Regions from separate parts of the Mesorhizobium sp. M1329 genome, predicted to be linked through region 3. Evidence: predicted binding sites of a transcription regulator. Region 3 holds the regulator's gene; each other region holds the start of a gene.

Region 1 (10,043 bases), on a different contig from region 3:
CGGCTTAAGCTCGGAATTTGGAGCCGCCGCACTCTTCGTGCGGCGGTGCGTCTACACGGCCATCCGCGCTTCGCGGAATGATACCAGTTTGCTGCGGCTCTCGTCCCACAGCGCCAGCTTGACGCAGCGCAGGCTGTCGAGGAGCGTGACGCGGCCGATCTCACGCAGCTCCGGATAGTCCCTCAGCACTTCCGGAAGCCGATAGCATGGCACCTTGGCCGAGAGGTGGTGCACATGGTGGACGCCGATATTGCCGGTGATCCAGTTCAGCACCGGCGGCAGGTCGTAATAGGACGAACCGTGCAGGGCAGCGTGCTGGAATTCCCACTCGGAGTCCTTTGTCCACTCCGTCTCCTCGAACTGGTGCTGGACATAAAACAGCCAGATGCCGGCCGATCCGGCGAGGATGACGATCGGCAAATGCACGACCAGGAACGCGCCAGGGCCAACGAACCAGATGAGCAGCGCGGCGATGACCGCGATGGCGAGATTGGTCGACATCGACGACACCCAGGGGGTGAGGCCGCCCCGCATCATGCCCAAGGGCAGTCTCTGCTCGAAAATGAAGATCCATATCGGGCCAAGGCCAAACATCACCAGCGGATGGCGATAGAGGCGATAGGCGAGCCGGCCCCGCCACGACAGTTGCCGGTATTCGGCGACGGTCAGTGTCTTGATGTCGCCGGTGCCGCGCTCGTCGAGATTGCCGGCGCTGGCGTGATGGGTTGCGTGGGCGCGGCGCCAGCAATCGTAAGGCGTCAGCGTCAGCACGCCAAGCACGCGGCCGATCCAGTCGTCGGCATAGCGGTTGGCAAAGAAGGAACCGTGGCCGCAATCGTGCTGGATCATGAAGATCCGCACCAGAAAGCCGGCTGCCGGAAGGATGAGGACCAGACCCCACCAATGGCCATAAGCATAGGCGGCCGAGGACAGTGCCCACAGCGTGGCGAAGGGGATGAGGGTGATGGCGAGTTCGACGGCGCTGCGACGCCTGTCGGGCTTTTTATAGCGCGACAGGATTTTCAACCAGGCGCGCTTGCTGTTTGCCACAGCTTCGGGGGAAATCATGTTCATCATGAAACATAGGCGGAGCGGCGCGCTGCCGCAAGGCGGAGATCACGCAAAGTTACTGCGCGTAAATGTCGCGCGATGGCAAGGAATGCCGGCCACAATCGCCGGGCGCGACGCCGGCAACGGCGCCTACCCCCGGCGCCCGCCTGCGACCACCTTGGCTTCCACGCCGTCCAGGCGGTCGAGCAGTTCCTTCAGACGGTCGGGAATATCGGACTCCGTGCGGAAGGCCGGCAAGGTGCGCAGAAAGCGCTTGGTCGCCTCAGTGCCGAGCTGGCGCCGGATATCGGCAGCGAGCCCGTCGCGTTTTTCGCCATTCCTGCGGGGCATCATCTCAAAATCCTGTGTCGGCTTCGAAACTCTTCCAAGGGAGGAATGGTTCCCGCATTGTAGTGTCTCGGCAAGCAAGGCCGTCGGGTACGGTAAAGTTTGAATTAAAATCGAAAGGTTTGCGCGGCCCGCCATCAGGCCGCGGCAGCGGCTGCAGTAGCGCTTGCCCCTTGATTTTTGGCCGCTAAACCTCGATATCGGGCGCAAATCCACACCATTCGAAAAATGACGGGAAACGGCGATGAGCGACCAGGCAAAAGACGAACGCGCGCCCGATGAAGCCGAGAAGACCGAGACTGCCGCGGAGCCAAGGGAAGGCGGCGTCGACGGCGACTATGAAGCGCTTGTGCGGCTTCTGAAGGAAAACGAAGAGCTGAAGGATCGCGCACTGCGCGTCGCGGCCGACATGGAGAATTTGCGCCGCCGTACCGCCCGCGACGTCCACGATGCGCGCGCCTATGCGGTCGCCAACTTTGCCCGCGACATGCTTTCGGTTTCAGACAATCTGCGCCGTGCTCTGGATGCCATCCCGGAGGAGGCCAAGGCGTCCGGCGATGCCGGGTTCAAAGCGCTGATCGACGGCGTCGAGATCACCGAGCGCGCCATGCTGTCGGCGCTGGAACGCCACGGCGTGAAGAAGCTCGAACCCGAGGGCGAGAAATTCGATCCGAATTTCCACCAGGCGATGTTCGAGGTGCCCAATCCCGACGTGCCGGCCAACACGGTCGTGCAGGTCGTGCAGCCCGGCTATTCGATCGGCGAGCGTGTGCTGCGGCCGGCCATGGTCGGCGTGGCCAAGGGCGGCCCCAAGCATGTGGCAAGCGAAGCGCCAGTGGAGCCGGGGCCGGTCAACGAGCAGGCCGAGAAGGATGCGTAAGTTAGGGGGTAGGGGAATAGGGCAGTACGGGAGTAGGGAATAACGCTACGTCGGGTAAGGTAGAGCAATTGCCTACTCCGGCCGTTGCCTTCTCTCCGCCTACTGCCCTACTCAGGCCGCAAATCGCTGCGCTTCCCCGCCATAATAATTGACATAGCGGGCGCCGATCTCCTTGACCGGCATCACCACGAACACGTCGACCGTCGAGAATTCACGGTCGATGACGCAGCCGTCGCCGATGCGCGCGCCGACGCGCAGATAGCCCTTGACCAGCGGCGGCATCGCGGCGATCGCCGCCTTGGCATTGACGGCCTCGATCGGCATCAGGTCCATGGAACAATAGCGCCCGGCGACGGCACGTACGTCCCACGATGAATTCGTCCGGCAGTGGTGGGCTAGATAGGTCAGCGCCTCGGCATGTGCGGCCGGCACGGTGCCGTGGAACGACGCGCAGCCGGTCATCACGCCGATGCCGTAATGGTTGATATAGGCCCAGATGCCTTGCCACAGCGCCTCGATGGTGCGCTTCGAGCGGTATTCCGGCAGAACGCAGGAGCGGCCGAGCTCGAGGAAGCGCTGGCCGGGATGCCGCGCGATCAGCTTGGTCAGCTCGAATTCGCCTTCGGAATAGAAGCCGCCGGCCGCCGCGGCAATCTCCTGCCGCAGCAGGCGGTAGGTGCCGACGATGCGGCGATGTTCGGGGCCGGAAAGCGAAGTATCGAAGACCAGCAGATGGTCGCAGAGGGGATCGAAGCGATCGGCATCGCGGCGGTCCTGCATCTGGAACAGGTCCTTCCTGGCACCAAGCTCGTCGTAGAACACCCGGTAGCGCACTTCCTGCGCGGCAGCGATCTCGGCCTCGTTGCGGGCGAGCCGCACTTCGAGATTGCCGATGCGGCCGAGCGATGCGCCTTTTATGACGGCATCGGCGTTCCGGCCGACGAGCAAAGGCCCGCTGGCGTTCGGCCGAGCATCACATTCCGGCATGACTGTATGCACGAGTGATTCTCCTTCGAGCCATCCCTCTTGGCACGGGGATACGGTGTAGGTGCAACAGGATTGTGACAGTACCGTGATACGGCTCTGCGGGCAATACTTCGTCGGCTGGGTAATCTATCGACCGTCTAGGTTGTGCCTCAGGCGGCCGCTTGCCCTTCGACCGCATGAACCAGGGCATCGGGGTCAAGCGGCTTGGTGACGAAGCCGCTGGCACCGTGAGCGAGCACGGCGTGGCGGGTCTTTTCCTGGCTGTCGGCCGACAGCACCATGATCGGCACCGGCGGCACCGCGGTCTCCTCCTCATGGCGGCGGATGGCGGCGATGGCGTCCAGGCCGTCCATGACAGGCATATGCAAGTCCATCAGCACCACGTCGTAGCGGTGCTTGTGGCCGGTGCTGATGACCGCCTCGACGGCGGCCTTGCCGTTGCCGACCACTTTCACGCGATGCCCGGCCTTCAGCAGCGTGGCGCGGGCCAGCATGGCGTTGATGTCGTTGTCCTCGGCGATCAGCACCGACAGGCCCTGCTGGCGGCCGCCAATGGCGTGCCCAGCCTGCGCGCCGCGCTTTTGCAATTGCGGCTCGGCGATGACCGGCGCATGGCTGGTCAAAAGCACGCGCAGCAGTGTCTCGCCGCGCACCGGCCTCGCCAGGAAGGTGGCATAACCGTTGGCACGGAACTCGCCAAGCATGCCGCGGTCGGTCGGTGCGATCAGCGTCACTGCCTCGCAATCGGCAAATCCGCTCTGGCGCAGGCGCCTGAGCAGCCTGCCGTCGCTTTGCTCCATGGCAGCATCGATCAGAAGCACGTCGCAGCTCTCGGCGAAAGGGGTGGCCTGGGCGGCGGCGGCGGCCAGATCGACCGAGCCGCCATTGGCGCGAATGGTCCGGGCGAGGGCTTCGGCCTCGACCAGGTTCTTCGACACGATCACCGCATGCCGGCCCGAAAGGGCGTCCTGGCGGATCTGCGACGCCTCGACGGCGGAAATAGCGGGAATCTCGAAGACGAATTCGGACCCCTGGCCAAGCCGGCTAGACACAGAGATGGTGCCGCCCATGGCGGTCACCAGGCGCTTGGAAATGGCAAGACCGAGGCCGGCACCGCCATGCGCACGGGTCGAGGTGCCGTCAGCCTGTTCGAAGTCCTCGAATATGCGCTCCATGTCCTCTTCGCGCAGACCGGGGCCGGTGTCGGTGATGGTGAAGCGGATGCGGTCGGTGGATTCGGTGCGGACGCGGCCGATGCTCGCCAGGACGCCGCCGCTGTCGGTGAACTTGACGGCGTTGCCGATGAGGTTGAGCAGCACCTGCCTGACCCTGCCGGGGTCGGCGGTGATCAGCTGCGGCACGTCGGGTTCGACATGACAACCGAGGCCGATATCCTTGGCAAAAACCCGCGCCGCCAAAAGCTCGACGACATTGTCGGCGATCTCGCGCACCGACATCGGCTGCGGTTCGGGATCGAAGCGGCCGGCCTCGATCTTGGAGTAGTCGAGCAGGTCCTCGATCAGCGCCAGCAGCGCGCTGGCCGAGGTCGAGATGGCGCCGACATAGGTCCGCTGCTCGGGCGAAAGGCTGGTGTCGGCGAGGAGCCGGGCCATGCCCATGATGCCGTTCATCGGCGTGCGGATCTCGTGGCTGACGGTGGCGAGGAAGCGCGATTTGGCCTGGCTCGCATATTCGGCCCGCTCGCGGGCGGTGATCAGCGAGGATTCGGCGCGCTTGCGGGCGGTGATGTCGCGGGCGATGGCGCGATGCGAGACGGCGCCGCTGTCCTTGTCGCGCACCGACAGCTCGATCCAAGAGAACCAGCGTGGGCCGTCCGGCGTGCGAATGGCGACATCGGTGGAACTCAGGCATTCATGGTCGGAAAAGGCGGCGTCGGGAACGATGCCGACATCGATGCCCAGTTCGGCCAGGGTCTTGCCGGCGAGGTCGCGCTGGTCGGTTTCGACAACGTCGGCGAAAACCTTGTTGGCGTAGACGATATGGCCGTCGCGGTCGCGGTGGACGACGAGATCGCCGAGTGCATCGATCAGCCCGCGAAAGCGCTCCTCGCTCTCCTGCATCTCCCACATGCGGTCGGCCAGTGTCTCGATTTCGGCGCGGCTGCGGGCGGTCGTGGCATCGAGCAGGGCCACCGCGCGGCGCTCGGTGCGCCTGTTGCGCAGATGCATGGCGAGCCCGGCGATGGCTGTCGCCAAAAGGCCGATGGTGATGAAGATCGGCGCCCCGGTCAGATGCGACAGGCCTGCCAGCACGACGATGGCGACGAGCGTCAGGAAGGGCAGGCCTTCGCGGTTGGCGGCCGGTAGTTCCGGCGCCAGCGGTGGCGCGGCGACAAGTTGCCGTCCTGGTGCCTCGGGGGCCGTCCCGTCGGCCCGTTCGGCTGGTTCCGCATCTCTGATGCCGGGTTCCGCAATCATACGGAACTCCTGCCAGACAGAGCTTATCGAAGGTTGTGGTTGATCGTTCGAATTTTAGCGGTCGCGCTCTTTTTTGTCCCTTTGGAGGCTCATATGTCCACCACCACGCGGCCGCGGATCTTACCCTCGACGATGTCATGCGCGGCGCCGATGATGCCGTCGAAGCCGATGCTCGTCGACAGGCTGGCAAGCTTTGCGTGATCGAGATCGGCGCCGATGCGGCGCCAGGCCTCGAGGCGGACCGCCTTGGGCGCCATCACCGAATCGATGCCGAGCAGCGAGACGCCGCGCAGGATGAAGGGGGCGACGCTTGCCGGCAGGTCCATGCCGCCGGCGAGGCCGCAAGCGGCGACGGCGCCGCCATAGGAGGTCATCGACAGAACGTTGGCCAGCGTGTGGCTGCCGACCGCATCGACGCCGCCAGCCCAGCGTTCCTTGGCGAGCGCTTTTGCAGGCTGCGCAAGCTCGTCGCGTGAAATCACTTCCGCGGCGCCGAGGTCGATCAGATAGGGGCTTTCGGCAGCGCGGCCGGTCGAGGCGATGACGTGATAGCCGAGGCTGGACAGGATCGAGACCGCGACCGAGCCGACGCCGCCGGCAGCACCCGTCACCACCACAGGGCCGCGATCGGGCACGATGCCGTGGCGCTCCAGCGCGATGACGCAAAGCATGGCGGTGTAGCCGGCGGTGCCGACCGCCATCGCATCATGCGGGCTCATGCCGTCCGGCAGAGGCACCAGCCAGTCGCCCTTGACGCGGGCGCGTCCGGCAAAGGCGCCGAAATGCGTCTCGCCGACGCCCCAGCCGTTCAATATGACCTTGTCACCCTTGCGCCAGTCGGGACTGGAAGACGAGATGACAGTGCCGGCGAAATCGATGCCCGGCACCAGCGGCCAGCGGCGGATTACCGGCGCCTTGCCGGTAATCGCAAGGCCGTCCTTGTAGTTCACCGTCGTCGCCTCGACCGCGACGGTGACGTCGCCCTCCATCAGGTCTGCCTCGGTAAGCTCGGTCACCGCGACTGACTGGTTTTTCTCGGCGTCACGCGAAACGAGGATGGCTTTGAAGGTTTCGGGCATTTGTTCTCCTCAGGCTTGCAGATCGGAATGTGCGGCGCCAGGCGAATGAGGTCAATCGCTCGACGTTCCGCGCCGCCAGCCAATGAGTTCGTCGAAGACGACCAGCACGGCACCAACCGAAATGAAGGCGTCGGCGAGGTTGAAGACGGCGAAGGACCAGACCGGCGTATGGAACAGGACATAGTCGATGACATGGCCATAAGCAGCGCGGTCGATCAGGTTGCCGAGTGCGCCGCCGACGATCAGTGCGAAGCCGATGCGGGCAAGCAGGTGGCCGGGCGGCGTGCGGGCCGCAAGATAGAGCACGAAGGCGACCACCAGAACCGCGACAACCACCAGGCCGGTGTCGCCGAAGGACGAAAACAGCGAGAACGCGATGCCGGTGTTATAGGTGCGGTACAGCGCCAGGAACGGCAGCAGGTCGAGCCGTTCCTGAAAGGCAAGGCCGGTTTCGACTAGGTATTTCAGCCACTGGTCGAGCGCTATCGCGGCGATGACCAGAAGAGCATACGGCCTCCAGGACTTCATAGTTTGCAGTTTCACAGTTTGAGATGTCACGATCCGGCGTCCTCCGGGCCGAGTTTCAGCGCGCCGCGCCGGATCTCGAACAGCATGACGCCGGTGGCCACCGCAAGGTTAAGCGAATCGGCGCGGCCGGCCTGCGGTATCCGCAGCAGCTTGTCGCAGCTTGCGGCAAGCTCGTCAGGCAGGCCTTGCTGCTCGTTGCCCATCATCAAAAGCACCGGGCCTTTTGAAAAATCGACCGAGCGGTAGTCGACCGCACCCTTCAGATGGGTGCCGGCGACAAGGCCGGGGAAGCTCTTTCGCCAGGTGAGAAAAGCCTCGGGCGTCGCCTTGGCGACCGGCACGGCGAAGATCGAGCCCATGGTGGCGCGCACCGTCTCGACTGAAAAGGGATCGGTGGTCTCGCCGACCAGAATGACGCCTCTGGCGCCGACAGCGTCGACCGTGCGGATGACGGTGCCGAGATTGCCGGGGTCGCGCACGCGGTCGAGCGCCACCCAGACGTCGCCGTCACGGGCGCCGATATCTTTCAGCGGCAGCAATTTCTGCGAGAACACGCCGACGACCATTTGCGGATTGTCACGGCGGGTGATGGCGATCAGCACTTTTTCTGAAACTTCAAGTACGGTGCCGCCGGCGGCGACCGTGCGCGCCGCGACCTTTTCGACTGCCGCATTGCCACGTCCGGCCTTGGCGAAGACCAATGTCCTGATCGACCAGCCGAGATCGAGCGCGTCGATGACCAGCTTCAGGCCTTCGGCCATGAACGCATTCTGCTGGTCGCGGAATTTCTTCAGCGCGAGCGCCTTGATGTCCTTGACCAGCGGGTTGGCGAGGCTGGTGACTTCCTTCACCTGCCCTGGCGCGCCCGCGTGCCGTTCGTACGCACTCATTCAAGCCACCCAGCGTGAGAAAAGCGAGGTCGACAGCGCCCGGCCTGCGGATTTCTCGCGGATGATCAATTCGCCCGATTCGACCGTGCCGCCCATGCCGGCGAAGGTGTCGCGCATCAGGGCATGGATGGCGAAAAAAGAGGCGCGGATCGAATAGGCGGTCAGTACCACGGCGAGCGGCTTCGGCGTCAGGATCGCGCGGCAGATATCGGTCAGCGCCGGCAGGTCCTCGAACAGCTGCCAGACCTCGCCCTTCGGTCCGCGGCCATAGGCGGGCGGGTCGAACAGGATGATGTCGTAGCGGCTGCCGCGGCGCTCCTCGCGTTCGGCGAATTTCACGGCATCGTCGACGATCCAGCGGATCGGCTTTTGCGACAGGCCCGCCATCTCCTGGTTTTCGCGCGCCCAGCCGATCGCCTTCTTGGAAGCATCGACATGCGTGACCTCGGCGCCGGCACGCGCCGCCACCAGCGAGGCAAGGCCGGTGTAACCGAACAGGTTCAGCACCTTCACAGGCCGTTTTGCCGCCGCGATCAGCCCGGCCATGTGATCCCAGTGCGAGGCCTGCTCGGGAAAGACGCCGACATGGCGAAACGACGTGAAGCGGCCGAGATAGTCGATGCCGTCGTGCTTCATCGGCCAGGTCTCGCCGAGCGGCGTCTTGGGGAAGCGCCAGCGGCCGATGCCTTCCTCGTCGGTATCGCCGGTGAAAATGGCGTCGGCGCGCTCCCAGTCCCTGGCCGGCAAAGCCTTTTGCCAGATCGCCTGGCCCTCCGGCCGAACGATGCGGTAGGGGCCGTATTGCTCGAGTTTTTCTCCGGCGCCGCTGTCGAGCAGCGCGTAGTCCTGATTGGGGCCGACCTCGAGGATCAGCGGCAGATGTTCGGCAGGCAGCGCGCCATCGCGGCGCGAGAGCAGGCGCGGCGCGGCTTTCGGCTCGGACCGGTCCTGCAGTTTAGCCTCCGAACCGGCGGTCAGGCCGGCGTCGCGCCGCCGCGGCTGCTCCGCCCCGCCCTTCGCGGGCGGGCGGCTGTCGCGGCGTTTGTCGCGAAAAGGTTTCAAGAAGGCGCATCTCCGGAAGGCGGCTCGGCCGCTTCTGCCACAGCACATTGACCGGCGCAACAAAAGGGCTGCCGACGTGCGCAACCGGATCAGCCGCGCCTGATCGACGCCAGGCCGATTGCGAGCGCTATGAAACCAACGGCCTTGAAGCCGGTGACGACCAATGACCGCTTTCCCAGCGGCTCCGGATCGTTTCGAAATTGTCGGGGACCGGTCCAGGCACCCAGGTGGCCAGGACATCGTTTGCCGGCTTGACCAGGGTAAACCACGCCACCAGGGCCATCAGATAAAGCACGGCGGCGGCCAAGACCCACCAGAATGCCGGGCGATCGCTGCGCAGCATCCAGGCAAGGAGGCCCGGACAGACGATCGCCGCCACGTCCAGCGGTGCGCCGAAAATCGCGAAGAATTGGAACTGAGCGTTGAAGACAGTGGTGTCACGCCAGAGCGAAGGCGGCCATCTGGTCAGCCGCGGCACCGATTCCAGCACATGGGCGAAGGAAGGTCCGAGGCTGAGCGCAGCGATGGTGGCGGTCAAAACCGACCAGAACAACAGAAAACCGCGTATATCCATAATGGCCAGACAACGGCGTCAGGGCGCAGACGTTCCCGTTCGCCACCATGTCGCTTGCCGCCGAAAGTGCCGGGGCTCTATCGTGATTGAAACCAGGTCATGATCCATGTCCCGCGCCGAACGCCTGCTCGACCTGATCCAGATCCTGCGCCGGCATCGCCGGCCGGTCAGCGGCCGCAGCCTTGCGGGCGAAATGGGTGTGTCGAT
Region 2 (10,043 bases), on a different contig from region 3:
GACGGCCGGCGGCTGGTCGACGTCGCAAAGCGCGACGTCTGGCCTTCCATCGAGAACGCCGTCGCGGATTTGTGCGCGGATCTTTCGGGGCCGCTTCTTGAGCAGCTGGCTGCCATCGAGGACGGCCTCGCCGCGGCCTCTCTCGACCATCGTGTAAAAAAGCCTGAGGGTGCCGCGCAATGAGACATCTGCTTGACCGCCCCGTCTGGAGCGCGCTTCAGACGCGACATTCGGCGTTCGCGCAAGGTAATGACCTCGCCAAGCGATATCGGCCGTCGATTGTTCCTTTCGCCGCCACTGGCGCGGACGCCCCGGATAGCCTGCGGGCGCTCGAAAGGCTTGTCTCCCCGGGCGAGAGTGTGATCCTGCTTCAAGCGGACGTGATTGCTCTGCCCACGGGGCTTTCCGCGACTTCGGCCGCAGCCGGGGTTCAGATGATTGCCGAGCAGCCATTGCAAACCGTGTCTGACAAACGCGTGCAACGTCTGACCCGAGACGATGCCGCTGAGATGCTCGCCCTGGCATTGCTCACCAAGCCTGGCCCATTCACGCTCGAAGCCTTGAGCCTGGGCGATTTCTGGGGTGTGAAAATCGAGGGCAGGCTTGCGGCGATGGCCGGCGAGCGCATGAAGCAGCCTGGCTATACCGAACTCAGCGGCGTGTGCTCACATCCGGAATTTCGCGGCGGTGGCCTGGGCAAGCTGCTGTCCCTGTTCGTGGCAAACCGGATAGTGGCGCGCGGCGAAGTTCCCTATCTCCACGCCTACGCCAGCAACGCCACGGCCATTAGATTATACGAGTCCATTGGCTTCAGGTTGCGAAGCACAATGAATGTGGCTGTGGTTCAGCGCACCGGATGAGTGTCGGCGCATGATGCGCAGCATGGATGCATCCCGTATCGGAAAGGAAGGATTTCGTATGGCCGAAATCCTTCCTTGAGACTGCAAGACCTTGCTGCGTGTCAGACCGCGATCTTGCCGCCGCCTTGCCTGGTAATGGCAACGACCGACGGGCGCACCGGCATGTCCGGCTTGAAGTCGGGCCAGCGGGTCGACAAATCCTCATAGTAGGACGGACGGCCGAAAGCCTCCCAGTCCTCGCCGCCGTCGCCCGGATGCTGGACGGCAACGAAGGCGGTCTGGTCGTCCGGCGCAAACAAGGGACCGCACATTTCGGCGCCGATCGGCACGCGGAAGAACAGCTTTGATGTCGCCCGCGCCGGCCCTTCCGTATCGACAGCCCACAGACCATCGGTGCGGCCGGTGGCTTTCGGGCCTTGGCCGTCGGTAGCGACCCAGAGGCGGCCGGCCGAATCGACCGCGCAATTGTCCGGCATGCCGAACCAGCCATTGGCGGTGGTTGCGGTCGAGAAGGTGGCGCCGACAGCGGCAACCGAGGGATCACCGCATTTCAGCAGGATTTCCCACCTGCCCTTTGTCGCGGTGAAATCACCGCCGTCCTCGACGATCTCGATGATGTGGCCAAAGGCATTTTCGGCACGCGGGTTGGCGGCGTCGACCTGATCGGCCTTGCGCTTCGAATTGTTGGTCAGCATGACATAGACCTTGCCGTTGGCGGCATTGGGCTGGATGTCTTCCGGGCGGTCCATCTTGGTGGCGCCGAGCAGGTCGGCGGCGCGGCGCGTTTCGATCAGCACGTCGGCCTGGCTGGCAAAGCCGTTCTCGGCCGTCAGCGGCCCCTGGCCGAAGACGATCGGCAGCCATTCGACCGAACCGTCGTCGGCAAACTTGGCGACATGCAAGGTGCCGTCGTCGAGCAAATCCATGTTGGCGGCGCGATCGTCCGGGTTGAACTTGCCTGTGGTAACGAACTTATAGACATAGTCGAAGCGCTCGTCATCGCCGAGATAGAAGACGACACGGCCGTCCTTGGCGACGATCGATTCGGCGCCCTCATGCTTGAAGCGGCCCATCGCGGTGCGCTTCCTCGGCACCGAAGTCGGATCCTGGACGTCGACCTCGACGATCCAGCCGAAGCGGTTCGGCTCGTTCGGCTCCTTGCCGATGTCGAAACGGTCGTAATGCGCTGCCCATTCATAGGCACCTTCGGGAATGCCGAGGCGCTTGTAATTGGCGGCTTCCTTATGGCCCTGCGGCAGCTCGCCCGAGAAATAGCCGTGGATGTTCTCCTCGGCCATGACATAGGTGCCCCATGGCGTGACGCCGCCGGCACAATTGTTGACGGTGCCGATGACCTTCGTGCCGGTCGGATCGGCGCTGGTCTTGACGCGGTCGTGGCCGGCGACGGGGCCGGAGAGCGCAATCTCGGTATTGGAGGTGACGCGGCGGTTGAGCTTGCCGTTGCGAACGACCTGCCATTTGCCTGATAGCTTGCGGATCTCGACGATGGTGCCGCCATGCGCGGTCATCTCGACGTCGACTTGTTCCTTGCTGAGAGGTGCCTGCTTGGCTTTGCCATCGACGATGGTGACGAGGCCCGGGAACATCAGATGCGGATTGGTGTATTCGTGGTTGACGACCAGCAGGCCATGCTCGGCCGAGCCGTCGATCGGGATATAACCGGCATAGTCGTTGTTGTAGCCGAATTGTCTGGCCTGGGCTTCCGCCGACTGTTTTGTCGGATCGAATTCCGGCGAATCGGCGAACAGCGGGTCGCCCCAGCGCAGCAGCACGTCGGCGTCATAGCCGGGTGCGACGTGATGCTTGTCGTCGATGCCGGCCTCGAGCTCGTCGAAAGTGAAGGCGGAGCCTTCGGCGGCGCGGGCGCTGTCGGCGGTGATCAGCGCCAGCGGGCTGACGGTAGCGGCTATGGCCGAGACGGCAAGCGAGCCCTTGAGGAAGCCGCGGCGCGAGAACCGCGCGGCGATGATCTCACCCATGGTGCGGTTGTCGGTGGGATTGGCTCCCGGCCCATCGTTTTCCTCGAGCAGGCTGGTGCGGAAATGAGCGTCAGGGATGCGATGTTCGGTCGAGCGCTGTTCAGTCATGGGGGCCTGCCTCTGGCTGGATGGATTGCTGGAGCGTGTTGCCTGGCCAGTCCGGTATCGCCGGCAGGTCACAGTTTGATGACATGCCGGCTAATTGCCACCTGCGATTTCCTATCCAACATCGGGCCCGCTTGACCGCGACCGGCGCTTCGGAAACAAGAGCTGCGGCAGGCGCGTAGGGACACATCGGGAGGAACAAAAAGTGAGTTTCTGGGGACTTGGGCAGCTCTGCGTTTCGACGGTGATCTTCCTGCTGGCGGCGATGGCTGCAAAACAGTGGGGGCTGGCGCCGAGCCTCGGCAAGATCGTGCTGACGTTGGCGCTCTATTCGCTCGGCAATCTGATCATGCTGAGGCTGATCCGTGAATTCGGCATGTCGGTGTCGTTCAGCCTGTCGGCGGTGATCCAGCTGGTGTCGGTGAATGTGGTGGCGCTGGTCTTCTTCGGCGAGCGCGTCAATGCCTTACAGGCAACCGGCATCGTGCTTGCCATCGCAGCGGTGGCGCTGATCACGCTCGGGCCCTATCTGCAGAGGCTGTAACTGCGATCGGGCCGATGAAGAAGGTTGCAAGCAGACTGCGCAACTGGCTGGAGTTCCCGGTTCTGCTGGCCGGGCTGGTCATTGCCGGCGGGCTGTGGGGGTTCGAGGAGCTGATGGAGATGGCGCGGGCCACCACGCCGCATGCCTTCGATACCGAAATCCTGCTTGCCTTCCGCAAGGCCGGCCAGCCCGACAATCCGATCGGACCGGCGTGGCTGGAAGGAGCGATGCGCGACATCACCAGTCTCGGCAGCGCCAGCGTGCTGGTGCTGATCACGGCAGCAATGATCGTCTATCTACTCCTTATCCGCAGGCCAGGCGCGGCGCTTCTCATGTTCGTCGCGGTAGCGGGCGGCCAGCTCCTGTCGAGCGTGCTGAAATTCGATATCGACCGGCCGCGCCCCGATCTGGTCTCGCATCTCGCCGACGTGGCATCGCTTTCGTTTCCGAGCGGCCACGCCATGCTGTCGGCGGTGACATATTTGACGCTGGGCAGCATGGCGGCGCGGTTTTTGCCCGGGCGGACAACGAAGATCTATGTGCTCGGGCTGGCGGTGCTGACGACGGTGGTGGTCGGCATCAGCCGCATCTATCTCGGCGTCCACTGGCCGTCCGACGTATTGGCCGGCTGGTGCGCCGGCTTTGCCTGGGCGATGCTGTGCTGGCTTGCGGCACGGTTCCTGCAGCGATGGCTTGGGCGGGCCGACGGCACCTGACTCAAATCAGCCTGTTGATCAGGCCAGGGCCGCAGCCTGCCAGCAGGAAAACCATCGACAGCAAGGCTGTCGAGGTCGCCAACGCTTTGAATATCTTCACCCGCTCATCCTTTTGAAGTCGCGCCTATGAAATCGGGATCGCAGTGGATATCCCGCCAAACGATGCCGAGGTTTGTAGCATCATAGCGCATCGGCTGGCAAAGAGTGCTGCATGTCAGGTATGCAAGATGATTCTTGAACCATCATAATATTCAGGCGCTTCACCGTAGACACGCCGCATGCTGATCAACCACGGCGTCAAGCGGCCGCTGGTGACTTATGCCGCCTCGATCACGGATGCGCGGGCGCAGTTGAAGAAAGCCGCGCCCGCCGCCTGAGCCGATGGCTGGCTTAGTCGAGGCCTAGTGCCGCGATCTCGCCGTCGTTCATCAGCGGCACGAAGATGGTAGACCTACCGTCGGTGCCGATGTCGGCGCTGCCCGGCTTGAGCGTTGCAGCCACTTGCGGCGTGCCGCCGGCTTTGTAGCGGTAGAGCGTGCCCGTCATATACGCGGTGGCGTAGACGCTGCCGCCGATGACAACGACGCCATCGAGGTTGGCGAATTTTTCCGCGCCGGGCAGTGACGCAATTGCCTTGGTAGCGAGATCGACCGAGAGCAGGCCGCCCGGCTCCGCGGTGCTGAAATCTGATTTGATGCCCTTGCCCCACGAAGCGACGATCAGCCGGCCGCCATCTGCGAAGATGCCATTCGGCGAAGCAAGCGCCGCATCCCTGACGAACAGTTCGGGCCGGTCGCCGTCGATACGATAGATCGTGTCGGCCAGCATATCGGTGACGTAGACCTTGCCGGATGCATCGGCGGTCATGTCGTTGAGGAAGACGGCGTTCGGCACGTCGATCGTCGATGCTAGCTTGCCGCTTGCGAGATCGACGACGCGCACATGGGTGATATCGGCGACGTAGAGTTTGCCATCGGCAATCGCCATGCCCTTGGGCGCGTCCATGCCGTCGGTCCAATGTTGCGTAACCATCTTGCCGTCCATCGACAGGACCGACAGATATCCATTGCCGTCGGCGTCGCCGGGATTGCCAACGATATTGGAGATGATGATGCGTTTGCCGGCGGCATCGAACAGCGCCGATTCCGGCTGCTCGAGGCCGCCGGCGCGCCAGAGTTCAGCGGCCTGAACTGCCGGCGCGGCCGCGATGCCGACCAGAGTGAGAAGTATCGGTGTGAAGAGGCTCTTCATGGCTAGTCTCCTGTAATGGACTGGCGGAGAGCTAGGCCTTTCGATACTTTTCGGGAAGATGTATCAGGACTAGTACCGAAGGCTGATACCAAATCGCGCAAAAGAGGTGCATCCCATGAACGGCGTGATCTTCGAGGCGCTGAAGCGGACGCTTAAGGCCAAGGGCGTGACCTACCGCGTCCTTGCCGAGCGGATGGGCGTTTCCGAGCCGACAGTGAAGCGCATCTTCCACGAGCGCAACTGCAAGCTCGACCGGCTGATGGAGATCTGCACTGCCGCCGGCGTGGAGTTGGAGAACGTGCTCGGCTCTATGAACAGAGGGCCGGGACCTGCCAACCAGATCGCGCCGGAGATCGAGCGCAAGCTCGCAGGGCGGCCGGCACTGCTGTTCGTCTTCGTCATGCTTTCCGAGAAATTCACGCCCGAAGGTATCATGCGCTCACAAGGGCTGAGCGAGGCTTCGATGTTCCTCTATCTGCGCGACCTCGAGGAACTCGGCCTGGTCGCGCTCGGTCGCGGCCTGTCGGCAAGGCTGCTGGTCGAGGCGCCGATCCAGTGGAATTTCGACGGGCCATTGCGGCTGCTGTTCGAGATGACCAACAAGAATTTTATCGGCTGGGCCATCACCCATCTTGAGCGCGAGTCGACGTTCGTCAGCTTCTCCAGGCGGATGCGGCCGGAAACGGCGGAAATGGTCAGGCGCGAGGCTGAGGAATTGGCGGAGCGCGCCAAATTGCTTGCTCATCACGACCAGCACACGACGCCCGAAGACGGGCTGGTTGGTTACAAATGGACGTTTGCGTTCGGCGCAACGCCGTTCCCGGTGATCATGCCGATCGGGCCGCATCCGCGCGACGCAGGCGCGCGGACGGACAATCGAGTTGCAGCCGCCGCAAATGGACGGCGTCTGCCGGCCTAGGTCAAGACGCAGAACGACCGAATCCGGGCTGTTGGCGGCAGCCAGTCTGACTGAGCTTCTCACCCCTGAGTATCGGCCGCAAACCGGTTATCAGAGCGTCCCATGCTCAACCACAAGATCGAGCGGCTATTCGGCGGTCTTGTTCGCCGCCACCTTGTCATCCCAGACCATCTGCCGGTAGTCGAAGCCGTATTCCAGCGTCGGCTTGACGATGCGGAAATAGGGCGACAGGTCGAAGTCGCGCGGCGTGTAGAGCGAGTGGTGGCGGATGTGCAGGATTTCCTTGCGCGAATAGCTCGACTGGGCCGAAGCACGGCCGGGCGCCCGGGTAATCTCGGGCAGGATCGGGTAGCGGATCTGGCCGTAAGCCTCCGCGATCAGCGACGAGCAGATGGCGCGCGTCGGGTCGCCGGAACCGAAAGCCAGCATGCGGCGGCGCCAACGCACCGGCACCGGCGGCGTCGGCAAGAAGTAGCGCAGCATGTCGAATATGTTCTTGAGATCGTATCTGAGACCGAGTCTGCCGATCATGAAGGCGACGACCGCTTCGCGATCGTCCGGAGCCAGGCCGCTCGCACGGCAGATGCGGGTATTGTAGCTGCGGTAGCGCGACAGCGGCACGGCGATGCAGCCATCGCCGAGCGTGACCTCGATCAGGCGCCGCCGCTCCGATCCGTCTTCCGGCTCCGGCAATGCATCGCCGACATAGAAGGCGGCATGCGACCAGGTCGACTGGGTGAGGTATTTGATTGCCGCCGAGATCTTCTGGTTGCCCTCGATGAGCAGGATGTCGCCGGGTTCGAGCGTGCGGCGCAGCGTTTCGGCGTCCGACGGCGTGTAGGGCTCGTAGCCGGACGATTCCTCCTGCAGCCGGCCGGCAAGCCAGCGGCCAAGTCGGTCCAGAAGCGTGTCGCCGGGCTCGGTCATGCCAGACGGCGATTACCACAGGGCGGCAAATTAGACCATGATCAGCCCACGCCAGGCGCGCCGGCGTCTTCGTGCTGCGGTACCGCTGTGAGATCTTCGCGCGCTTTACGGGCGAGCTTCCTCGTCGAGCGCTTCAGGCTGTCGCCGAAAAGCTCGGCCGCCTCGGCGAGGCAGGTCTTTTTCAGGCTCTTTTCCGAGCGTTTCAGCAGCTTGGCAAGCAACCGCGTGTCCTCAGGGGGGCCAAGCGGCTGGTCCTCGGCATCGAGAAGCGCGCGCATAACGAACACATCGTGCAATTCGCCGAGCCGCTCGCCCAATTCGTCGACGGCCTTGCGTCGCGTCTTGATCGACGTCGGCCACAGCCTGCCGAGCAGCGACAGGTGCATGGCATGCGTCTTGGCCGCCTTGCGCAGATCGTGAAAGTCATCGGCTTCGCCGCGCGAAGCCGCCTTGTCCAGCGCTTTCCTGGCGCGGCGCAAAGTGGTGCGCGCGCCTTCGGCGAGCACGTCGGCAGCCTGCTCCGGCTGGTCGGGCAGAGCGAGCTTGTCGATCCGAACGACACCTTCCTCGCAAGCGGCGATCGCCGCGCCTATCGCAGCGTCAAGGCCTGCTCCGCCATGCAGTTCATGCTGGCGCGCAACGAGCCTGTCACGCACGGCATCAAGGCCGCCGGCACTTTGCTCGGGAAAGCTTGCCGCCAGCCGGTCGATTGTTTCGACCAGTGCAGTCGCCTCACGCGGGCCGGCAAGCAGGGCCGCTACCTGGCGGTAGCACTGGTTCTCGGTCACGCAGAATGTTTCGTCTCCGGAACGGACAAGGCGCAGCAAGGCGCGGACGTTCTTCAGCCGTTTGCGGCATTTGTGCAGCCCCTGTTCGGGCCTGTCACGCGCCGCGTTCAGATGGTCGAGCGCCTTGCCGATCTCCTCGGCAAGGATGCGCCTGACCTCGCCGGTCAGCGACATGCGCGGATCGATACGAAAGCTCATGCGACGATCTCCGGAATCCCCCCAAGGGCGAGCGACGCGTTGTAAAATCTCGGCTCGCCGGTGACTTCACGGCCGAGCCAATCTGGCAGCATTTCGTCCGGTACATCCTCCGGCGTCTCGAGCTCGGCGATCACCAACCCCGCAAGCGTCCCGCCGAAGACATCGACTTCGTAGCGATAGCCGCGGTGTCTAACATGATGGCGTGTCTTCTCGATGACATGTCCGATGGCAAAGGCCTGCATCTCCTGCGCCTCCGCCAAAGGTACTGGATATTCGAATTCATCGCGCACGCGTGCCTGGCTGCCGAACTTGAGCGTCAGCTTGGCGGCCGCATCGTTGCTGATGCGCACACGCACCGTACGGCTGGGTTCGGCGACAAGATAGAATTGACGGATATGAATGTCCGCCTCGACCATTGCCCGCCATTCCTCACCTGAGACCAGGAATTTACGCTCGATTTCCTTGCCCATGGCCAGGCACTAAAGCGCGCACGGCCAGAGTTGGCAAGCCGCTTGACCGCACTTGACTTTAATCATTCGATTGATTAAATTATCGGCCATGATCAAATCGCCCAGCGCCAGCGGCCCTCCTCATGAGGCGCCCAAGGCCGCCGCAGATATGACGCGGACGGCACTCGTGCACGCGGCGCTGAAGCTGTTCGGACGGCAGGGTTTCGACGGCACGTCGACGCGCCAGATCGCGGCTGAGGCCAAGGCCAATATCGGCTCGATCGCCTATCATTTCGGCGGCAAGGAAGGGCTCCGCAACGCTGCGGCCGACTACATCGTCGACACCATCCAGACCGTTGCCGGCCAGGCGATCGGCAATCTGCAAGCGCCGGCCGCGGCATTGGCGGACACCGAGGCCGCGCGGGCACATTTAGCCGTTGCACTGGAGCGGATGGTCGCCTTCATCGCGGCAAGGCCGGAAGCCGGCGAGATTGTACAGTTCGTCCTGCGTGAGCTGTCGCATCCAACCGCCGCGCTCGACCGAATCTATGATGGCGTGTTCGAACCGGCGCATCACCGGCTCTGCCTAATCTGGGAACAGGCGACGGGCGAGCCGGCCGAGAGCGAGCGCACAAAACTCACCGTATTCACGCTGATCGGCCAGGTCGTGTATTTCCGCATCGGTCGCGAGGCGGTTATGCGCCGGATGGGCTGGCGCGAGATCGGCGATGACGAGGCCGGCAGGATCGCGGCAACAGTAACCGACAATCTCAGTGCGATTTTAGCTCGGCGCGATTTGGCTGTACGGAAGGATCGTGGATCATGAGCCTGCTCTGTTCTTTGCCGCTTGCCGCCCAGCTTTTCAGCGCCTGCGCGCCGGCAGCACCGCTCGCCGTCGGCTACGTCGAGGGCGATTATGTCCTGCTGGCACCGATCGAGGTGGCGCAGGTCGAGACGATTGCGGTCAAGCGCGGCGACCGCGTCGCGCCCGGCACGCCGGTGGTGACGCTGGAAAACGCCGACGCCAAGATCGCGATCGCACAAGCCGAGGCGGCCCTCGCGCAGGCCCAGGCGCAACTTGCCGACCTGCAGGTCGGCAAGCGGCCGGAAGAGATCGCGGTGCTCAAGGCGCAGGTCGACATGGCCAAGGCGCAAGCCGCCGACGCCAAACGCCGATACATCCGCGCCAGCGATCTGTTCAAACGCGGCACCGGCACACAGGCCGACTACGACACGGCTTCCGCGACGCTGGAGACGGCCAACGCGCAGGTCGGCCAGGCGGAGGC
Region 3 (10,043 bases):
GATCCGGTTAAGCGCGTCGTCCGCCGTCGCGTCGAATTTAATGCGGGCCGCCTCCTGGGTGGCAAAATACGCAAAACCCGCCATCGTCAGGCTGATCAGCGCGACGGCGATAAAAGCGACAGTCGGAAAAAGCTTCTTCAATGGCTGATACGTCCCGTGGACGGTTCGGCTCTTTATGGGCAAGTCCCGACGCCAACACAATGGCGAGGCCAAAGCATGGTGACGGCTGGCACATTTTGGCGGCTTGTGATTAGCCGGCTAATTCTCATTCATGCGGCAATCTTCAGGGCTCCCGGCCCCGGAATGGCGCCGGGTGGGCACTTGCCGAGGATGATCATGCCGAGCACTTCGTCCTGGGTGACGTCGGTCGTGCGCGCCGTGCCGACAACCCGACCGTTCTTCATGACGCAGACGCGGTCGGCAAGCTCGAACACGTCGTGAATATCATGGCTGATCAGGAAAATGCCGATGCCGTCGGCCTTGAGCTGCCTGACCAGTTCGCCGACCTGCGCCGTCTCCTGCGGCCCGAGTGCCGCCGTCGGCTCGTCCATGATCAGGATGCGGGCGTTGAACAGGATGGCGCGGGCGATCGCAACCGACTGCCGCTGGCCGCCTGAAAGCTTTACGACCGGCTCCTTGAAGCGTTGGAAACGCGGATTGAGCCTGCCCATCACCTTGCGCGCCTCGGCCTCCATGGCGACGTCATCGAGCGTACCCCAGCCGGTCATCAGCTCGCGGCCGAGAAACAGGTTGGCGGCCGCATCGACGTTGTCGGCCAGCGCCAGCGTCTGGTAGATCGTCTCGATGCCGTACTTCTTGGCGTCGCGGGGATTGGAGATCGAAGCCTCCTCGCCGTTGACGAAAATCTGGCCCGCATCGCGCTTGTAGGCGCCGGACAGGATTTTTATCAACGTCGACTTGCCGGCACCGTTGTGACCGAGCAAAGCCATCACTTCGCCCGGGAAAAGATCGACCGAGGCATCGTCGACGGCGCGAATGCCGCCGAAGGCGATGGAGATGTTGCGCATGTCGATCAGCGGCGTGGGAGCGGTCTTGTCTGCCATGCTTGTTCTTCCTCCCTATAGATCCTGCTTGAGCATGATCTTGTCCGACAACCGGTTTCCACCTTGCGGGATCATGCTCAGACCCGTTTGCGATAGACGGTATCGAGCCACACCGCGACCACCAGCACGGCGCCGACAACAATGCTCTGCAGCGGCGAATCGATGCCGAGCAGCACCATGCCGGATTGCAGCGACTGCATCAAAAGCGCGCCGAGCATGGCGCCGAGCACTGTGCCGGAGCCGCCGGCGAGCGACGTGCCGCCGATCACCGCCGCCGCGATGACCAGGAGTTCGTCCAGGGTCCCCAGCGCATTGGTCGACGCATTGAGGCGGGCCGAAGCAATCGCCGCGCTGATCGCGGCCAGCACGCCCATGATCATGAACACCTTCATGGTCACCCAGCGCGTGTTGATGCCGGCGAGTTCCGCCGCTTCCGGGTTGCCGCCAATGGCAAAGACATAGCGGCCGAAACGGGTGCGTTTGGTGATGAAGGTCATGACGATGCCGACTGCGACAGCGATCAGCACCGGTATGGCGATGCCATGGGCGATGAACAGCCCGCCTTCGGGGAGGGTGATGCCGTTCCGCTGGGCGTACTGGCGAACGATGCCGATCGGCCAGGGATAGGAATTGGCGATCCAGACAGCGCCGAGGATGGCGGCACAGGCGACAACACCGAGCAGGGTCTCCGCCCAGACGGGGCGCAGCGGAAATTTGAACCGCTTGCGCTGCGACCGGCCGTTGAGCAGCATGAAGGCGACGCCCACACAGGCGAGAATGCCGACGATCCAGCTTGCGGTTGCGCCGATCGAGCCACGCGGCCCGCCGCCCATGAGCTGGAAGGTGGCGTCGAGCGGCGCGACGGTGCGCCCGCTCGTCATCAACCATGCCATGCCGCGCCAGACCAGCAGGCCGCCCAGCGTCACGATGAAGGCCGGAACCTCGAGATAGGCGATGATAAAGCCCTGGAACGCGCCGATCAGGAGGCCGAGCGCCACGCCGGCAGCCAGCGCGATGATCCATATCCAGGGATTTCCAAGCTGGAACTCCATGACGCGGATGAGGAATTCGGCCTGCGCCACGCCCATCACCATGCCGATCACGCCTTCGACGGAGCCGACCGAAAGATCGATGTTGCGCATCACGATGACCAGCACCATGCCGGTCGCCATGATCGCGACCGAGGAGGTCTGCACCGACAAGTTCCAGAGATTGCGCGGCGTGAGGAAAAGCCCACCCGAGAGTATGTGGATCCCGACCCAGATGACCAGCAGCGCGCCGACCATGCCGAGCATGCGCGTGTCGAGTTCGGTTGCCTTGAGAAATCGGGCAACGATGCCGAGCTCGGATTCACGCGCCCGGTCTGCCGTGCTGTCGACCGGCGTGTTGGAAGTCGTGTCGGTCATCATGTTTCTCCCGCCGGGTTGCCGTCTGCCGCGGATGCCGGAAGCAGCCTAGAAGTTATCCGCCGGAAGCGGAAAAACAACTCTTGTTGAAAAAACGCCGCGGCGAGCGGCCGCGGCGTTCGGACGTCTCGGAAACGTCGGCTCAGTTGCAGACTGCAACAGTGCCCGCCGCCACGCCGGCGCAGACCTCTTCTTTCTTGATCCAGCCGGCGTCGATGACGACGTTGAGGTTATCCTTGGTGATGGCGACCGGGGTCAGGAACAGCGACTTGACGGTATTGCCGCCGGGCGTGGTGAAATCCTTCACGCCGGCAATGTCGGTCATCTGCTTGCCGTCGGCCAGTTGCGAGGCGATCTCGGCGGCGTTCTTGCCGAGCTCGCGCGCATCCTTCCACACCGACACAGTCTGTGTGCCGAGCGCGATGCGGTTCAGCGCGGCGTGGTCGCCGTCCTGGCCCGAGACCGGAACAGATCCAGCCAACCCTTGCGCCGTCAATGCTGCGACGACGCCGCCGGCAGTACCGTCATTGGCCGCGACCACTGCATCGACCTTGTTGTCGTTCGCCGTCAGGAACTGTTCCATGTTTTTCTGGGCGTTGGCCGGCAGCCAGCCGTCGGTATAGGCCTCGCCGACATTCTTGATCTTGCCGCTGTCGATAGCGTCCTTCAGCACTTCCATCGAACCGGCAAACAGGAAATCGGCATTCGGATCGGCACCCGAGCCCTTGATGAAGACGTAGTTGCCTTCCGGCTTCACCTTGAACACTTCGCGGGCCTGCATGCGGCCGACTTCCTTGTTGTCAAAGGTCAGGTAAAAGACGTCCTTGTTCTCGATCAGCCGGTCGTAGCCGACAACCGGAATACCTTCGTCCAGCGCCTTCTGCACGGCCGGCCCGATGGCCGAGGCGTCCTGCGCAAGGATGATCAGTGCGTTGGCGCCCTGCGAGATCAGGCTCTCGACGTCGGTGAGCTGCTTGCCGGGGTTGGACTGCGCGTCGGCGGAAATATACTTGTCGCCGGCGGCCTCGATGGCCGCCTTCATTGCGGCCTCGTCGGTCTTCCAGCGCTCTTCCTGGAAGTTCGACCAGGAAACGCCGATGACCTTGTCTTTAGCCTGCGCCACCGACGCCAGCGCCAGCGTCATGGCGACACCCGCCAGAATGGCGGTCGTGAATTTCTTCATCATATCCTCCCTGCGCCGCGTACGGCGTGACCAATTGGCTCAAAGACCAGCTTAGAAGCTCTAATTTTTTCGAGCCTCGAAAAAATACTGGCCCGATCTCCGGCTGCTGTCAACATCGATTCTGATGGATTTTGATGACTTTGCGAGTTTTTTCGAGCGTCGGAATAAACGATGACAGCGCCACCCGCATCTGACACTATTTGCCTGCATCCGACACTGTTTGTCGGACATTACCGACGGCTTCCGGTTCATGAGCGGCCGCGGCAACCGGGAGGAAAGCAAAACGATGTCGGTCGGAATCCGCCATGACGATTTGCGCCGGCGCAACCGGGCGATGGTGATCTCGGCGGTGCGCCGGGCCGGCCAGCCATCGCGTACTGAGATCGCAGCAACCACCGGCCTCAGCCATTCGACCATATCGGCGATCTCCTCCGACCTGATACGGGAAGGCATCCTCGCCGAGAGCAAGGCAAGCGAGCCCGTTTCGTTGAAACGCGGTCGTCCGCAGGTCGGCCTCGCCCTCAACCCGGAAGCTGCGGCGGTGTTGACCGTGGTGTTGTCGCTGAATTTCCTGTCGGCCGCCATTATCGACTATGCGGGACAGGTGGTCGCCGAGGAACAGCGCCGGCTGGACACGCTGACCATGCCGCGCGACGAACTGATCCGCGAATGCATGGCCATCGTCCGGCGCCGACTTGAGGATCCAGACCTTGACGTCCGCAGTGTCGCCCGCATCGCCCTAGCTATCCAGGGCATTACCGACTCCCCTGCACGCGCCATGCTGTGGTCGCCGATCACGCCGCAGACCGACATTGCCTTTGCCGACATGCTGGAGGACGAATTCGGCATCCCGGCAACGGTGGAGAACGACTGCAATATGATGGCGGTGGCTCTGCGCTGGCGCAAGCCGGACCGCTATCGCGACGACTTCATCGCCATCCTGCTTTCGCATGGCATCGGCATGGGGCTAGTGTTGAAGGGCGAGCTGTTCACCGGCACGCATTCCTCGGGCGGCGAGTTTGGCCACATGATCCATCGTCCAGGCGGCGCGCTCTGCCGTTGCGGACGACGCGGCTGCATCGAGGCCTATGCCGGCAACTACGCCATCTGGCGCAACGCCAGGCAGATGAGCGAAGACAGCGAACCGGTCGCCGACGTCAGCGACGCCGACATGCGCGCCCTGGCGGCCCGGGCGCGCGAGAAAGATGGGCCGGAACGCGAGGCCTACTGCAAGGCCGGCGAAGCGCTGGGTTTCGGTCTCGGCTCGCTGTTCGCGCTGATCGATCCGGCACCGGTCGCGATGGTCGGCGCCAGTGCCGCCGCCTTCGATCTGATCGAGCCGGCCTTGCGCAAGGCAATCGCACAGACCGCCGGCGGCCAGCATTCCGGCTCGATCTCTTTCGACACTGAGCCGAACGAATTGCCGCTGATCCGCGAAGGCTGCGCGATGCGGGCGTTAAGCTTCGTCGACCAGGAGATTTTCGCGCCGGGCGCGCAAATGAGGCCCGGCGTCCGAAAGAACGTCGCCTGACCAGGCGGATCAATCTTCCCTGATCGCATAACCGGCACCGCGGATGGTGCGGATGACATCCGGCATGCGGCCGTTATTGACGGCTTTGCGCAGCCGGCCGACATGGACGTCCACTGTGCGTTCGTCGATGTAGATCGTCTCGCCCCAGACATTATCGAGCAACTGGCTGCGCGAGAAGACGCGGCCCGGATGCCGCATCATAAACTCCAGCAGCCGGAATTCGGTCGGTCCGAGCCTGATCTCGCTCTTCTTGCGATAGACCCTGTGCGATTCGCGATCGAGCACGATGTCGCCGACCTTCAGCACGCTGGACAGCACTTCCGGCTTGGCGCGGCGCAGCAGCGCCTTGACCCTGGCCATGAATTCCGGTGTAGAAAACGGTTTGACCAGATAGTCGTCGGCGCCGGTCGAAAGACCGCGCACCCGGTCGCTCTCCTCGCCGCGCGCGGTCAGCATGATGATCGGCAGCCGCTCGGTTTCGGGGCGCACCCGCAACCGGCGGCAGAGCTCGATGCCGGAAACCGCTGGTATCATCCAGTCGAGCACCAGAAGGTCGGGCACATTCTCCTGCAAACGGATCTCGGCTTCGTCGCCGCGTGTCACCACCTCGACCTGGTAGCCTTCGGATTCGAGATTGTAGCGGAGCAGCACACCCAACGGCTCCTCGTCCTCCACCACCATTACTCGTGGTGCGATCATCAGCTGGGCACCCCCATCATGTCACCGGCGCGGACATTGTCGTTTCGTCCTGCTTCGGACGATTGACCGGCAATTGCTCGCCGGTCAGCACATAATACGCATTTTCGGCGATGTTGGTGACATGGTCGCCGATCCGCTCCAGATTCTTGGCGCAGAACAGCAGGTGCGTGCAAGCGGTGATGTTGCGCGGATCTTCCATCATGTAGGTCAATAGCTCGCGGAACACGGACGTGTATTTGACGTCAATGCGCTCGTCGGCGGCACGCAGCTTGGCCAACGCGGCCGCATCGCCTGCAGCATACTCCTCGATGACGCCCTGCACCTGGATGAGCACCAGCTGCGCCATCGCGTCGATGGAATGCGACAAGTCGCGCGGCGTGACGCTGAGGCCGACCGCACTCACACGCTTGGCGATATTCTTGGCAAGGTCGCCGATGCGTTCGAGGTCGCCGGCCATGCGGATCGCTCCGACCACATGGCGAAGATCGTGGGCCATCGGCTGGCGTTTGGCGATCAGGGTGATGGCGCGGTCGTCCAGTTCGCGTTGACGCGCATCCATGATGGCGTCGTCGGAAACGACGCGTTGCGCCAACACGTTGTCGGAATTCAACAGGGCCTTGGTCGCCCCGCCGACCATCGAACCGGCGAGGTCGGCCATGTCGCGGATCAGCTTGCTGATCTGCTCGAGATCCTCGTCGAAAGAAGCGACTGTGTGTTCGCCCATGGTCCTGTCCTCATATGCATGATCGGAACGGCTCAGCCGAAGCGGCCGGTGATATAATCCTGCGTGCGCTTCTCGCGGGGCGACGTGAAGATCTTCTCGGTCCGGTCGAACTCGACCAGTTCACCCAGATACATGAAGGCGGTCTGGCGCGACACGCGCGCCGCCTGCTGCATGTTGTGGGTGACGATGACGATCGTGTAGTCGGCTTGCAATTCGTCGATCAGTTCCTCGATCTTGGCGGTCGACAATGGGTCGAGTGCGGACGCCGGTTCGTCGAGCAGAATGACTTCCGGCTTCACGGCCACGGTGCGGGCGATACAGAGCCGCTGCTGCTGGCCGCCGGACAGGCTCAAGCCGCTGGCGTTGAGTTTGTCCTTGACCTCGCTCCACAGCGCGGCGCGCTTCAACGCCTGTTCGACGCGGCCGTCCATCTCGGACTTGCCGAGGTTTTCGTAGAGCCTGACGCCGAAGGCGATGTTCTCGTAGATCGACATCGGGAACGGCGTCGGCTTCTGGAACACCATGCCGATCTTGGTCCTGAGGAGGTTGAGATCCTGCGACCGGTCGAGAATGTTTTTGCCGTCGAGCAGCACCTGGCCCTCGGCTGTCTGTTTCGGGTAGAGCTCATAGATGCGGTTGAACACACGCAGCAGCGTCGATTTCCCGCAGCCCGAAGGCCCAATGAAGGCCGTGACGCTGCGCTCGGGCAGCGACAGGCTGATGTCCTTTAGCGCCTTGCTCTGGCCGTAGTAGAAGTTGAGGTTCTTGACCTCGATCTTCGTCTTCTCGGCGACCGTTTCGGTCATCGTCATGTCCGGGGACAACATCTGTGTCATCTGTCCTCTCTGCGTCCGGTAAGGCTGCGGGCGAGGATGCTCAAGCCCAGAACCGTCAGGGTGATTATGAGTGCGCCGGTCCACGCCAGTTGCTGCCATTCCTCGTAAGGGCTGAGAGCGAACTGGAAGATGGTCACCGGCAGGCTGGCCATCGGCGCGTTGATATTGCTGCTCCAGAACTGGTTGTTGAGCGCGGTGAAGAGCAGCGGCGCCGTCTCGCCGGAAATGCGCGCTATCGCCAGCAATATGCCGGTGACGATGCCGGATAATGCGGCGCGGTAGGCGACCGAACGGATCACCACCCAGCGCGGCGCGCCGATCGCGGCACCGGCTTCACGTAATGCGTTCGGCACCAGGTTGAGCATGTCTTCGGTGGTGCGCACGACCACCGGAATGACCAGGATGGCAAGCGCAACGGCGCCGGCAATGGCCGAGAAATGCCCCATTGGCCGCACCATCAACTCATAGACGAACAAGCCGATGATGATCGACGGCGCCGACAACAGGATGTCGTTGATGAAGCGGACGACGGTGGTGATGCGCGAGAAACGTCCATATTCGGCCATGTAGGTTCCCGCCAGCACGCCGATCGGCGTGCCGACGACAACAGCGATGATCGTCATCAGCAGGCTTCCCGCAATGGCATTGAGCAGGCCGCCGGCCTCGCCCGGTGGTGGCGTCATCTCGGTGAAGACCGCAAGCGAAAGCCCGGCCGTGCCCTTATAGACCAGCGCGCCGAGGATGAGCGCCAGCCAGGCAAGCCCGATGCCGGCGGCGACGACGCAAAGCGCCATCATCACCGAATTCCTGGCTTTGCGGCGGCTGTGGAGCGATGAGGATGTCGACATCGGTCAGGCTCCCGTACGGGCGTCGATCCGCATCAGCATATAGCGGGCGGCGGCAAGGATCAGGAAGGTGATGACGAACAGGATCAGGCCGAGCGAAACCAGCGAGGAGGTGTAGAGATCGCCGTCGGCTTCGGTGAATTCATTGGCGATGGTGGCCGAGATGGTCGTGCCCGGCGCGAACAGAGAGGCGCTGATGCGGTGGGCGTTGCCGATGACGAAGGTCACCGCCATGGTCTCGCCGAGCGCCCGGCCGAGGCCAAGCATGACGCCGCCCATGATGCCGATGCGGGTATAGGGAATGACCACGCGCCGGGTCACTTCCCATGTCGTGCAGCCGATGCCGTAGGCCGATTCCTTCAGCACCGCCGGCACCGTATCGAAGACGTCCTTGGTGATCGAGGTGATGAAGGGCAGCACCATGATGGCGAGGATCAGCGCCGAGGTCAGAAGGCCGATGCCGTAAGGAGGGCCGGCGAAAAGGCTGGATAGTCCCGGCACGCCGTGGAAGATGTTGATTATGAAGGGCTGTATCGTCGTCTGCAGGAACGGCGCGAACACGAACAGGCCCCAGATGCCGTAGATGATCGAGGGAATGCCGGCCAATAGCTCGACCGCTATGCCGATCGGGCGCCTGAGCGGGCGCGGGCAGAGCTCGGTGAGAAAGATTGCAATGCCGATGCCGATCGGGACCGCGATCAGGATGGCGATGGCCGCCGTTACCAGGGTGCCGTAGATCGGCGCCAGTGCGCCAAATTTTTCCGTGACCGGATTCCAGCTCTCAGTCGTCAGGAAAGAAAAACCGAAGGAGGACAGCGCCTGCCATGAGCCGGCAAACAGCGAGATCGCGACACCGCCGAGGATGACCAGCACAAGAATTGCGGAAGCGCGGGTGAGACCGCGGAATATGGCATCTGTGAGCGCGAAGCGCCGCACCGTAGCTTCCCTGGCCCGGGCTGCTGCGGATGATGGCATGGCATCGGAAGCGATGGTCATTGGGTCCTCGCGATTAAAGGCAACAGGGAGGGCGCCGTCGACGCCCTCCCTGGAGGAGATTACATAGCCGAGTAGAGCGGCTTGCCGTCGCTGCCGACGACTTCCTTGGCCCACATCGCCTTGACGCTCTCGACCACCTTGTCGGGCATCGGAACGTAGTCCAGCTCGCCCGCCATCTCGTCGCCCTTGTCATACGCCCAGGCGAAGAATTTGAGCGCCTCGCCGGTGGTCGCGGCGTCGTCCGGCTTCTTGTACAGGAGGATCCACGTCGCCGCCGTCATCGGCCAGGACTCGGCGCCCGGCTCGTTGGCGAGGATCACCCCATAGCCCGGCTGCGAGCTCCAGTCGGCATTGGCCGCTGCCGCCGAAAACGCCGCCGCGGCAGGCTCGACCTTCTTGCCGTCCTTGTTGATCATGTCGGTGTGGGTGAGCTTGTTCTGCTTGGCATAGGCGTATTCGACATAGCCGATCGCGCCGCCAGTCTGGGAGACGTTGTTGGCAACGCCCTCATTGCCCTTGGCGCCGATGCCAACGGGCCATTCCACGGCCTTGTCGACGCCGACCTTTTCTTTCCAGTCCGCGCTGACGTCGCCGAGGTAATAGGTGAAGTTGAACGTCGTGCCCGAACCATCGGAACGGTGAACGACCGCGATCGCCTGCGAAGGCAGCTTGACGTCTGGATTGAGCTTCTTGATCGCTGCGTCATCCCAGCTCGTGATCTTGCCGAGGAAGATGTCGGCCAGCGTCGGGCCGTCGAGA

Evidence for each region. The regulator PhoB, encoded in region 3, activates phosphate uptake and scavenging genes when phosphate is short. The targets are predictions, from matches to a motif close to TGTCATNNANCTGTCAT.
Region 1: the regulator PhoB is predicted to act here: its motif matches at 3,329-3,345, upstream of olsB (l-ornithine N(alpha)-acyltransferase).
Region 2: the regulator PhoB is predicted to act here: its motif matches at 3,036-3,052, upstream of NKH21_RS26260 (PhoX family protein).

Annotation. Positions count from the first base shown of each region.
Region 1 covers NZ_JAMYLN010000006.1:22,708-32,750, reverse strand. The annotation lists gene NKH21_RS07810 (DJ-1/PfpI family protein) at 1-8, shown strand, start outside; gene NKH21_RS07805 (fatty acid desaturase) at 52-1,074, opposite strand; gene NKH21_RS07800 (hypothetical protein) at 1,201-1,404, opposite strand; gene grpE (nucleotide exchange factor GrpE) at 1,643-2,278, shown strand; gene olsB (l-ornithine N(alpha)-acyltransferase) at 2,390-3,265, opposite strand; gene NKH21_RS07785 (response regulator) at 3,415-5,703, opposite strand; gene acuI (acrylyl-CoA reductase (NADPH)) at 5,793-6,782, opposite strand; gene lspA (signal peptidase II) at 6,834-7,310, opposite strand; gene NKH21_RS07770 (TrmH family RNA methyltransferase) at 7,337-8,200, opposite strand; gene NKH21_RS07765 (RsmD family RNA methyltransferase) at 8,201-9,262, opposite strand; gene NKH21_RS07760 (DUF1772 domain-containing protein) at 9,390-9,836, opposite strand; gene NKH21_RS07755 (helix-turn-helix transcriptional regulator) at 9,943-10,043, shown strand, end outside.
Region 2 covers NZ_JAMYLN010000032.1:44,644-54,686, reverse strand. The annotation lists gene NKH21_RS26270 (MarR family winged helix-turn-helix transcriptional regulator) at 1-183, shown strand, start outside; gene NKH21_RS26265 (GNAT family N-acetyltransferase) at 180-860, shown strand; gene NKH21_RS26260 (PhoX family protein) at 962-2,968, opposite strand; gene NKH21_RS26255 (hypothetical protein) at 3,171-3,509, shown strand; gene NKH21_RS26250 (phosphatase PAP2 family protein) at 3,524-4,225, shown strand; gene NKH21_RS26245 (SMP-30/gluconolactonase/LRE family protein) at 4,616-5,476, opposite strand; gene NKH21_RS26240 (helix-turn-helix domain-containing protein) at 5,592-6,395, shown strand; gene NKH21_RS26235 (C40 family peptidase) at 6,522-7,322, opposite strand; gene NKH21_RS26230 (CHAD domain-containing protein) at 7,364-8,308, opposite strand; gene NKH21_RS26225 (CYTH domain-containing protein) at 8,305-8,778, opposite strand; gene NKH21_RS26220 (CerR family C-terminal domain-containing protein) at 8,867-9,583, shown strand; gene NKH21_RS26215 (HlyD family secretion protein) at 9,580-10,043, shown strand, end outside.
Region 3 covers NZ_JAMYLN010000020.1:49,851-59,893, reverse strand. The annotation lists gene NKH21_RS20235 (CHASE domain-containing protein) at 1-141, opposite strand, end outside; gene NKH21_RS20230 (ATP-binding cassette domain-containing protein) at 270-1,064, opposite strand; gene NKH21_RS20225 (sugar ABC transporter permease) at 1,142-2,470, opposite strand; gene xylF (D-xylose ABC transporter substrate-binding protein) at 2,613-3,653, opposite strand; gene NKH21_RS20215 (ROK family protein) at 3,940-5,184, shown strand; gene phoB (phosphate regulon transcriptional regulator PhoB) at 5,194-5,883, opposite strand; gene phoU (phosphate signaling complex protein PhoU) at 5,900-6,607, opposite strand; gene pstB (phosphate ABC transporter ATP-binding protein PstB) at 6,640-7,443, opposite strand; gene pstA (phosphate ABC transporter permease PstA) at 7,440-8,291, opposite strand; gene pstC (phosphate ABC transporter permease subunit PstC) at 8,295-9,284, opposite strand; gene pstS (phosphate ABC transporter substrate-binding protein PstS) at 9,344-10,043, opposite strand, start outside.